3 regions of the Amycolatopsis alba DSM 44262 genome follow, and region 2 is predicted to be linked to each of the others. Evidence: riboswitches for the same ligand, from Rfam matches in the RefSeq annotation. Region 2 holds a riboswitch; each other region holds the start of a gene.

Region 1 (3,266 bases), 1.4 Mb from region 2:
CCTCATCCGCAGCGTGTAGTACAGCGCGGTACCGGCGTAGATCACGAACACGGCGAAGAACCAGGCGTCCATCCGGCCGACGTCGCCGAACGCGACGGCTATGGCGGTGTTGCTTTCCCGGCTCATCTCCACGCCGGGGCCGACGCCGTACAGCCCGCCGGTCCCGTAAGGCGCATAACCGGCCCGGCCCTCGTACCGGCCCGTGCCGACGGATGAAGCCACCACCGCCAGTTGGGCGAATCCCAGTAGTGCCAGCGGAAACCAGTAACGCGGTCGCTCATTCCCCATGCGGGACGAGGGTAGTGGGTCAGGCGCAGAACGGGGGAAGCTCCCGCGGGTCGTTCTCCGGAACCCAGCGGCCTTCCGGCTTTTCGTACTGCCAGCGCGCGCCGCGGGCGACGATCTGGCGCAGTGCCAGGACGACCCGGTCCACGTGTTCGGTGGTGCTGCCGAGGCCGAGGCTGACCCGCACGGCCTGCTGGCCTGTCGAACCGGCGGCGGAGATCAGCCGTTTGGTCGCGACATGCGCGCAGAACGCGCCGTCCCGGACGCCGATGCCGTACTCCGCGGACAGCACCGCGGCGAGCCAGCCGGGGTCGAAGCCGTCGACGACGAAGCTGAGCGTGCCGACCCGGTCGACCGGCGCGTCGAACAGCCGCAGCTCGGCGAATCCGGGGATACCGGCGAGACCGCGACGCAGCCGCGCCAGGAGTTCGTCCTCGTGGGCGACGATCGCGTCCCAGTTCGCGGCCAGCGTCTCGCAGGCGACACCGAGCGCGTAGACGCCGACGGTGTTGGGGGAACCGGCTTCGTGCCGCTCGGCACCGGCGTTCCAGACCACGCCGAGCTCTTCGGAGTCTCGGGTGACGAGCTTCGTCGCGCCACCACCGGCGAGGTACGGCTGGGCGGCGCGCAGCCAGTCGGCGCGGCCGATCAGCGCGCCGGCACCGAAGGGCGCGTACAGCTTGTGGCCCGAGATCGCGACGTAGTCGACGTCCAGTTTGCGCACGGAGATCTTGCGGTGCGGTGCGAGCTGCGCCGCGTCGAGCGCGATCCGGGCGCCGTGCCGCCGGGCGACGGCGGCGATCTCCTTGACCGGCAACAGTTCCCCGGTCACGTTGGACGCGCCGGTGATGACGACCAGCCGCGGTCCCTGCGGGCAGTCCGCGAGTGCTTCGTCCACAGCGGACACCGCGGCGAGGCGGGTGCGCGGGGTCTGGATCCGGCGGACGTTCGGACCCTTCCACGGCAGCAGCGCGGCGTGGTGGTCGGTGTCGAACACGACGACCGACGTGTGCTTCGGCAGGCTGCGGGCGAGAAGGTTGAAGGAATCGGTGGTGTTGCGGGTGAACACGACGGTGTCGGTCGACCGCGCGTCGACGAAGTCCCGCAGGATTCCGCGCGTGCGCTCGTAAAGCTTGGTGGAGATCTGCGAGGCGAATCCGGCGCCGCGGTGGACGCTGGCGTACCAGGGCAGGAATTCGTCGACCGCGTCGCGCACCTTGTCCAGACAGGGAGCGCTCGCCGCGTGATCGAGGTTGGCGTAGCCGATGTCGCCGCCGGTGACCAGCGGAACCCGCAGATCGGCGCACGCCACCGTCGGAATTTCTTGCGACACAATGGTTTCCGCGACAGCGGCGGGGGTGCTGGTGCGTTCGAGAGCGAGAGTCATCGTCATCCTCCGGGCCAGGGGACCCGACGAGGATCCCGCGCTTGCCCGTCGCACCGCGCGACAGGCCAGGTCCTCACCCGGGGCACCCCACCGCGGAAGGAGGGTTGCCGGTCAGCTAGCCGGGGCTTGACGCTGACACTCGTGACCTACGAACGAAGTTAGCGGATGGACCGGCGATCGAGCCACCCCTTGTCCGGATGTTGAGACGCCGGTCACGCATCGCGCAACCGAGGAGAACCGTTGCCCGGCGCCGCGCCGCGCCAGGCAACGGGAGGTCAGACGCGGAATCGGCCCGGCAACGGGACGATCGAACGCGAAGAGACCTCGGTCGCGGTACCGGAGTACTGATCGGTGCCCGCGGTGAACTGCCAGCCGCCGAAGGTCTTGCCGTCGACAGCCTCGCCATGCGCCTCGGCGACCTTCGTCGAGACCTCGTCGTAGGACAGGCCGTTCCAGTTGCCCGCGTCGACGCCGAAGTCGCGCGAGTCGCCGCCCTTGGCGGTGGCCGCGGGCAGGGTCCACAGGGTGAAGTGCACGTGGGCGCCGGTGCTGCTGCCGCCGCAGGGCAGCGCGTTGCCGGTCCGGCCGAGAGCGTCGCCGGGGGCGACCTGCTGGCCGTCGGTGACCGAAATGCGCTCCATGTGGTAGTAGCCGGTCCGCCAGCCGCCGTCGTGGTCGACGGTCACCCAGTCGCCGCCGTCGCAGTGCTGGATCCGGACCGTGCCCGCCAGCGGAGCGCGGACGGTCTTGTCGCCGGGGCTGAAGTCGATGGCGTTCTTCACGCCGGAGTTCCCGTTGTCCGAGTGGATCCCCGCCGAGTAGACCGACTGGCCCGCGTCGAAGGGCAGCCCGAACGCGGGGAACGCGCCGGCCGCCGACGCCGCCGGTGCGGCGAGAACCACCCCGACGAGTGCGGCCGCCACACCCAGACCGGCGAACCGCGCAGGAAGTTTCGTCACCTTGCGTACTCCTTACCCCGTGACACTCACCCATTCGATGGAGTCGATTGCCGGGAAAGTAATCCAAAAGGAGTACAAAAGGGAAGAATTTTCTGAGATCAACCGACGAACAGCTGGTGCCGGTTCGTGACCTACTGGCCGGATTCGCCCTTCCACCTGGCGAGGCGTCCGGCGCGGTCGACGGCACGGAGCCGTCGTTCGGCCGTGTCACGGGCGTCGGAGGTGGTCACGACGAGTAACTGGTCGCGTTCCTGGAGCCGGGTGTTCTTGTTGGGCGTGAAGCCGGTGCCGTCGCGGACGAGGAGGCTGATCGTCGCCCCCACCGGCAGCCGCAGTTCGGCCAGGTAGACGCCGTGCATCTTCGATCCGGCGTTGATGCGGACCTGCAGGAGTTCCGCGCCCATCTCGTCGAGGGGCGCCGAGTCGACGTCGATCTCGTGCGCTTCGGAATGCTGAGCCAGTCCGAGCACCCTCGCGAGCGGCGTCAGCGTCGCCCCTTGGAGCAACGTCAGCACGATGACCAGCACGAACACCGCGTCGACCAGCTCCTGGGCGCCGGGCACCCCGGACGACAGCGGGATGAGCGCGAGCACGATCGGGACCGCCCCGCGCAACCCGGCCCAGGACAGGAACAC
Region 2 (3,266 bases):
GCGTCAGCGCTGCCACCGGCCATTCCGCCCGCTACCGGGATGCCTTTGCGAAGCACCACCCGGACCTTGGACTCACCGTCCGCCTTGCCGACGTGGGCCGCCAGCGCCTGCGCCGCCTTCCAAGCGAGATTGTTGGCCCCTGTCGGTACGGAACCTTCACCTTCGCCATAGACCTCGACGCCGGGGTCCTCAGTGACCGCGACGGTCACCTCGTCGGTCAGGGAAAGCGCCTGGAACACGGTCACCAGCTCGTGGTAGCCGTCCGGGCGTACGTCACCGACCGACAGGTGCAGGTTGACCTTGGCGGGAACCCTGACGGTTACTGGGGGCGGTACGACGGCGAGCACGAGTCAAGCCTACGTGGCCGCTCCACTTGTGCCGCCACCAGGAGAAAAGAGAACAGGACGAGTCGGACACGAATGGGCCGCCCCGGACGGATTCCGTCCGGGGCGGCCCATTCGTCAAGAATCAGGCAGCGACGCCCTGCGGGCCGCGGACCGGGTGGGTCACGTGTCCACCGCGTTCGGCGATCCAGGCGAGCGCGGCGTCCGCACGCTCACCGCGCACACCGAGACGGAACCGGCCGACCGGCGTGTCGCCGATCCGGGTCAGGCCGCCTCCGATGGTGGCGAGCTCGACGTCGAAGCGACCTGCCGCCTCCGGCAGCAGCGCGCCGACCGATGCGAAGCCGACAAGCACGACATCCACCGCGCGGTCGTACTTCGAAGCCTGCGCCCGGCCGGTCTCGATCGAGGGCAGGAGCGCCTGCGCGGTCCGGCTGTTCGGGTCGGAGACCAAGTCGAGCACCGTTCCGCGTTCGATGATCGCCCCGGCCTCCAGAACCGCGACGTCGTCGCAGACACGGCGAACCACGCCGGCGTCGGGAGTGGTGAGCAGGACGGTGACTCCGAGCTCGGCACGCGCCCGGTCGAGCACGGTCAGGACCGCGCCGGACTCCTCGGGCTGCACACCCGCGGTCGGGTCGTCGGCCAAGAGCACGGACGGCCCGGCGGCCAGGGCCTTGGCGATGGCCACCCGGCGCAGCTGCCCCTCGGACAGGTCGCCCGGCCGCTGCCCCGCTCGCGGGGTGAGCCCGACCAGGTCGAGCAGGTTACCGACGCGGTTGCGGCGCTGCGGCCCGTCGAGACCGAGCTGTTCGAGCGGCGACGCGATGTTGCCGGCGATGGTGCGCTCGGCGAGCAGCTCCGGTTTGGTGCTCACGACACCGACCTGACGGCGGATTTCGCGCAGACGGCGGCCGTCAAGGGTCCCGGTGTTGAGCCCGTCGAGGCGAACGACGCCCCGGTCGGGACGCTCCTGAAGCCCGATGCAACGAGCGAGGGTCGACTTGCCGGAGCCTGCCGGACCGACGACTCCGAACAGCGAGCCCGCTTGGATGTCCACGCTCACATCGCGCAGGGCGACGACGGGATTTCCGTTGAGGGGAAAGGACTTGGACAGGTTTTCGACAGTGATCACGAAGGGCTCCATGCAAATGGGGCGCTGCTTCTTTCGAGCGCGCCAACCGTCACCGAGTAGCCGTCCGAACGGACGGATTTCAGAGGTAAGGGAAGAGACTCAGGCAGTAACGGTGGAGCGTCGACACGCACTTACCGTGCGGCGACCTTCATCGACGACACGTCGCCTGGTCAGCAGGAGCGGGTGGGTGACCCTGTTCATTAGGCACAGCCTCCATCGGTCCTGGCGGTAGCACCTGCCCTGTGGAGGGTGGTTGCTGCGACTTCGGCGAGCCAGGTCTCTCAGTCGCTCGGGATGGCTCACTGAGTAAAACCGATCCCACTGGATGAAAGCAAGCGCGTAGGCGCAGATCACACGTCTGGTCGCGTCCATGATACAGGATCTGCTGTCCACATTATGGAACGACACTAGCCGTCCCTGTGTTATGGCGGGGCCCCTGCCTGCTAAGACAGGTCTGGATCATGCAGATCGAGGAGAGGACTTACGCTTTCGTGCTGACATCGACCGGCACGCGTTCTCGAGGTACCGGTCACATCTGCCACAGGTGGTCAGCCTGCTGCAGCGGCGATCCGGACGAACTGATGAACATCCAACTGCTCGCCGCGGGTCTTGGGGTCGATACCCGCCTTCTCGAGCAACTCGCCCGCGCGATCGGCGGAACCCGCCCATGACGCCAATGCCGCGCGCAAGGTCTTCCGCCGCTGCGAGAAGGCGGCGTCGACCACCGCGAACAGCCGCTCCCTGGCCACAGACCACACCAAGTCACCTCGCTCGAAAGCGACCAGCGCGGAGTCCACGTTCGGAACAGGCCAGAAGACCGCACGGGGCACTGCGGCGACCTTGCGCGCCTTGCCGTACCACGCGAGCTTGACGCTGGGCACGCCATAAGTCCGGCTTCCAGGGCCTGCCGCCATTCGGTCCGCGACCTCGGTCTGGACCATCACGAGACCACTGGTCAGCGACGGCAGCTCGGCGAGCAGGTGGAGCACGACGGGAACGGCGACGTTGTACGGCAGATTCGCGACGAGCGCCGTCGGTCGCGCAGGCAGGTCGTCCGCCGTGATCCGCAGTGCGTCCGCCCCGACGACCTTCAGCCGCTCGGCCCCGCCTCGCTCGGCCACGGTGTTCGGCAACCGCCCCGCCAGTACAGGGTCGATTTCGACCGCGACGACTTCGGCACCGGTCGCGAGCAGGCCAAGCGTCAGCGAGCCGAGGCCCGGCCCGACTTCCAGTACGACGTCGCCTTCGCCGATCCCCGAAAGGTCGACGATGCGGCGCACCGTGTTGGGGTCGTGCACGAAATTCTGGCCGAGCTTCTTGGTCGGACGTACGTCCAGCTCGGCCGCCAACGCCCTGATCTCCGCAGGCCCGAGCAGTTCAGTCACTTGACGATCGTAGCCAGCCCCCCTGAGCCTCGGCTGGCGGCCGCGACTCGCCCCCATCACCCTTCCGACGGTTCCCATCTGCACGCGTTCCACTTCAGGGTGATGGGCACAAATTCGCACTGCCGGAGCGTAATGATCATTCACCCGATCGATACCGTGCACTCGTTCGAATCTGGCCCGACAATCGAGGGATGACCAGCACAAACACTCCCAAGACCTTCCCGCTGAACCTGCCGGAAGGTGACGCCGATCTGCTCCTCGACGAGTTGCAGACACGGCTACGCGAAGGGCGGCGTCTAGCCGCCGAAGTCGGCCAGATCCTGGCCGAGATCGAGTCACGTGGTGTCCGAGGCCTATTCGGGCACAACTCGATCGCCGTCTTCTACGAGCATGTTGCCCGTG
Region 3 (3,266 bases), 2.3 Mb from region 2:
TCGACGACTTCCAGGACAGCGCGCTCCAGCGCGTACTCCGGGTTGGCCGCGGCACCCTTGACCTCGGCGTTGAGCCGGGCGACGATCCGCATCGCGGTGGCGAGGCCGTCCTGCCCCCAGCCACGAGCCTGCCCTTGCGCCTTGCGGACCTTCCACGGCGGCATCCCCAGCTCGCCCGCCATCTGGTTCGGGTTCCCGCGACCAGCTCCCGACACCCGCGCGATCGTCCGGACGGCGTCGGCGAGGGCATCCGCGACCAGCACGTGCGGAACACCCAGCTGCATCGCCCAGCGCAGCGACTCCAGCGCCGCCGTCTTGTCGCCGGCGACGGCTTTCTCGGCGACGGCGAACCCGTTCACGTCCGCACGGCCTCGGTGGTAGCGCCGGACGGCCTGCTCGTCGACCGTTCCACCGGCGTCCGCGACGAGCTGGGTCGCGGCCGACGAAAGCTCGCGCAGATCCGAGCCGACGGCGTCGATCAGGGCGAGCACGGCCGCACCGTCGATCTTCCCGCCGACCCGGCGGACCTCGTTACGGACAAAGGATTCGCGCTCCGCGGGTTTGGTCAGTTTCGGGCACTCGACGACCTCCGCCCCTGCCTTCTTCAAGGCCGCGGGAAGCGCCTTCGCGGCCTTGCTCCGGCCGCCTCCGCTGTGCACGACGACGAGCACGATGCCCTCGGCGGGTGCCTTGACGTAGGCCATCACCCCGTCGGAGAGCTCCTGCGAGATGTCGTGCGCCGATTCGAGGACGATCACCCTGCCCTCGGCGAACAGTGAAGGGCTGACCATCTCCGCGAGTGCGGGGACTGTGAGGTCCGACACCCGGATCCGGGTCAGATCCGCCGTCGGATCGGCCGCTTTGGCCGCGTCCGAGGCGCTGCGGATCGCGCGTTCGATCAGCAGCTCTTCCTCACCGAGAACCAGGACCAGCGGCGATGGGGCGGAAGCTTGCGTCGTCACGGAGAGGATCCTCCCACTCCTCCTCTCGTGTGCTTTGTCCGGTGATGTGTTCCGGGCACTGTGGCCCCACCTGAGCCTCATGTCGTACGGTGTTGGCGAGGCGACGCGATCATGTGCGTGCCGACAATCGAATACCGCTCATCCAGAGGGGCAGAGGGAACGGCCCGATGAAGCCCCGGCAACCGGCGTCAGCCTGTCATCCCGCGATCGCGGGATAGCTGACGAACACGGTGCCAATTCCGGCCCGCCATGGCGGGGCAGATGAGGAAAGGACCTCGCGATGACCGCAACCCTCGGCACGACCTCCACCACCAAGACCCCGGATCTCGGACCGGCCGTCGAACTGGTGTCGAAGGAAGAGGGACACCGGCAGCCGCTCGCCCCCGAATTCGTTTCCGCCGAGGACTTCTCGCCGCTCGAGGTCGCCTACGACTTCGGCCGCGTGCGTCGCGAGGACATCGAATCCGGGCCGAACAACATCTGGCGCTACAAGAAGCTCCTTCCCGTTCCGTCGAACGTCGAAGAAATCCCCAACACCGAACCCGGCGCCACCCGGCTCGTCCAAGCCGACAGGCTCGCGAAAGCCTTGGGTGTCAAGAAGGTCTGGGTCAAGGACGACACCGGCAACCCCACTCACTCGTTCAAGGACCGCGTGGTCGCCGTCGCACTGGCCGCCGCCCGTGAGTTCGGGTTCGACGTGCTCGCCTGTCCGTCGACCGGCAACCTGGCCAACGCCGTCGCCGCCGCGGCGGCCCGCGCCGGCTGGCGGTCGGTCGTGCTGATCCCGAAGACCCTCGAGCGCGCCAAGATCCTCACCACCGCCGTGTACGACGGCGACCTGATCGCGGTCGACGGCAACTACGACGACGTGAACCGGCTCGCCACCCAGCTCGCCGCCGAGCAGGAGAGCTGGGCGTTCGTCAACGTGAACGTCCGGCCCTACTACTCGGAAGGCTCCAAGACGCTGGCCTTCGAGGTCGCCGAGCAGCTCGGCTGGCGGCTTCCCTCGCAGATCGTGGTGCCGATCGCCTCCGGTTCCCAGCTCACCAAGGTGGACAAGGGTTTCCGCGAGTTCGGACAGCTCGGCCTCGTCGACGAGACGCCGTACAAGGTGTTCGGCGCGCAGGCCACGGGCTGCTCCCCCGTCTCGGCGGCCTTCCGCGCGGGCCACGACGTCGTCCAGCCGGTCAAGCCGGACACGATCGCCCGGTCGCTGGCGATCGGGAACCCGGCGGACGGCCCCTACGTCCTGGACGTGGTCAACCGCACCGGCGGCGCGATCGAAGACGTCACCGACGAAGAGGTCGTCGAAGGCATCCGGCTGCTCGCCCGCACCGAGGGCATCTTCACCGAGACCGCCGGCGGGGTCACCGTCGCAACGGCCAAGAAGCTCATCGAGGCAGGCAAACTCAACCCGGACGAGGAGATCGTCCTGCTGATCACCGGCGACGGTCTCAAGACCCTCGACGCCGTCGAGGACAAGGTCGGCCCGAAGGCCACCGTCAGCGCCTCGGCAGACGCGGTCCGCGAGGCTCTCGGCATCTGAGTTCCCGCCGGCCCGCCTCAAGAACGAGGCGGGCCGCGGGGCTCACCCCGGCGCACCAGGGAGAGTCCTCGCGCGTCGGCGACGACAGCGGTGTCGCCATCCGTGTCCGTTCTGGCCACGGAAGCACCGACCGCCGTCAGATTGTCCAAAGTGGACTTGTTCGGATGGCCGTAAGTGTTTCCGGCGCCGACACTCACCAGCGCGAGCCGCGGCGCGACGGCGTTGAGGAAGTCCGGTGCGGTGTAGCGGCTTCCGTGGTGCGGGACCTTCAAGATCTCGGCACGCAGATCGGCGCCCTCGGCCATCAGGTCGGCCTGCGCGGCGAGTTCGACATCGCCGGTCAGCAGCACCCGGCCCGCCGGGGTTCCGGCGCGCAGGACGACGGACCCGTTGTTGATCACCGTGCCGTCCTGTTCACGGGCCGATCGCCGGGTGACATAACGCGGCCCCAATACATCCAGCGACAGCCCCGGCCAGTCCAGCCGTTGCCCGATCCCCAGTTCCAGCAAGGGAATCCCGCGACGTGCGGTCTCGTCCGCGATCTGCTGCCATGCCCACGCGGGAGCACGACCCGGACCGACGGCGACCGCCCCGACCGACCTGCCCTCGAAGACGGATTCGAGACCGCCGATGTGGTCGGCGTGCAGATGACTCAGCACGATCAGCGGAACCCGGTCCACGCCGAGCCTGCTCAGGCATTCGTCGACCGGCCCAGGTTCCGGCCCGGTGTCGACCAGGACCGCCCTTCCCGGCTCGCC

The links. Region 2 has a riboswitch for S-adenosylmethionine ahead of AMYAL_RS0112045 (methionine ABC transporter ATP-binding protein). Riboswitches for the same ligand answer to the same signal wherever they lie in the genome.
Region 1: it holds a riboswitch for S-adenosylmethionine, as region 2 does, so the genes downstream of both, AMYAL_RS0105275 (aminotransferase class V-fold PLP-dependent enzyme) here and AMYAL_RS0112045 (methionine ABC transporter ATP-binding protein) in region 2, are expected to answer to the same signal.
Region 3: it holds a riboswitch for S-adenosylmethionine, as region 2 does, so the genes downstream of both, thrC (threonine synthase) here and AMYAL_RS0112045 (methionine ABC transporter ATP-binding protein) in region 2, are expected to answer to the same signal.

The regions. Positions count from the first base shown of each region.
Region 1 is NZ_KB913032.1:1,154,661-1,157,926, forward strand. It holds gene AMYAL_RS0105270 (hypothetical protein) at 1-288, opposite strand, end outside; gene AMYAL_RS0105275 (aminotransferase class V-fold PLP-dependent enzyme) at 308-1,672, opposite strand; SAM riboswitch class IV at 1,705-1,819, opposite strand; gene AMYAL_RS0105280 (M23 family metallopeptidase) at 1,948-2,631, opposite strand; gene AMYAL_RS0105285 (potassium/proton antiporter) at 2,763-3,266, opposite strand, start outside.
Region 2 is NZ_KB913032.1:2,569,037-2,572,302, forward strand. It holds gene AMYAL_RS0112040 (4-(cytidine 5'-diphospho)-2-C-methyl-D-erythritol kinase) at 1-347, opposite strand, end outside; gene AMYAL_RS0112045 (methionine ABC transporter ATP-binding protein) at 469-1,479, opposite strand; SAM riboswitch class I at 1,690-1,780, opposite strand; gene rsmA (16S rRNA (adenine(1518)-N(6)/adenine(1519)-N(6))-dimethyltransferase RsmA) at 2,028-2,864, opposite strand; gene AMYAL_RS45845 (DUF222 domain-containing protein) at 3,056-3,266, shown strand, end outside.
Region 3 is NZ_KB913032.1:236,432-239,697, forward strand. It holds gene holA (DNA polymerase III subunit delta) at 1-962, opposite strand, end outside; SAM riboswitch class I at 1,098-1,230, shown strand; gene thrC (threonine synthase) at 1,243-2,508, shown strand; gene AMYAL_RS0101035 (ComEC/Rec2 family competence protein) at 2,526-3,266, opposite strand, start outside.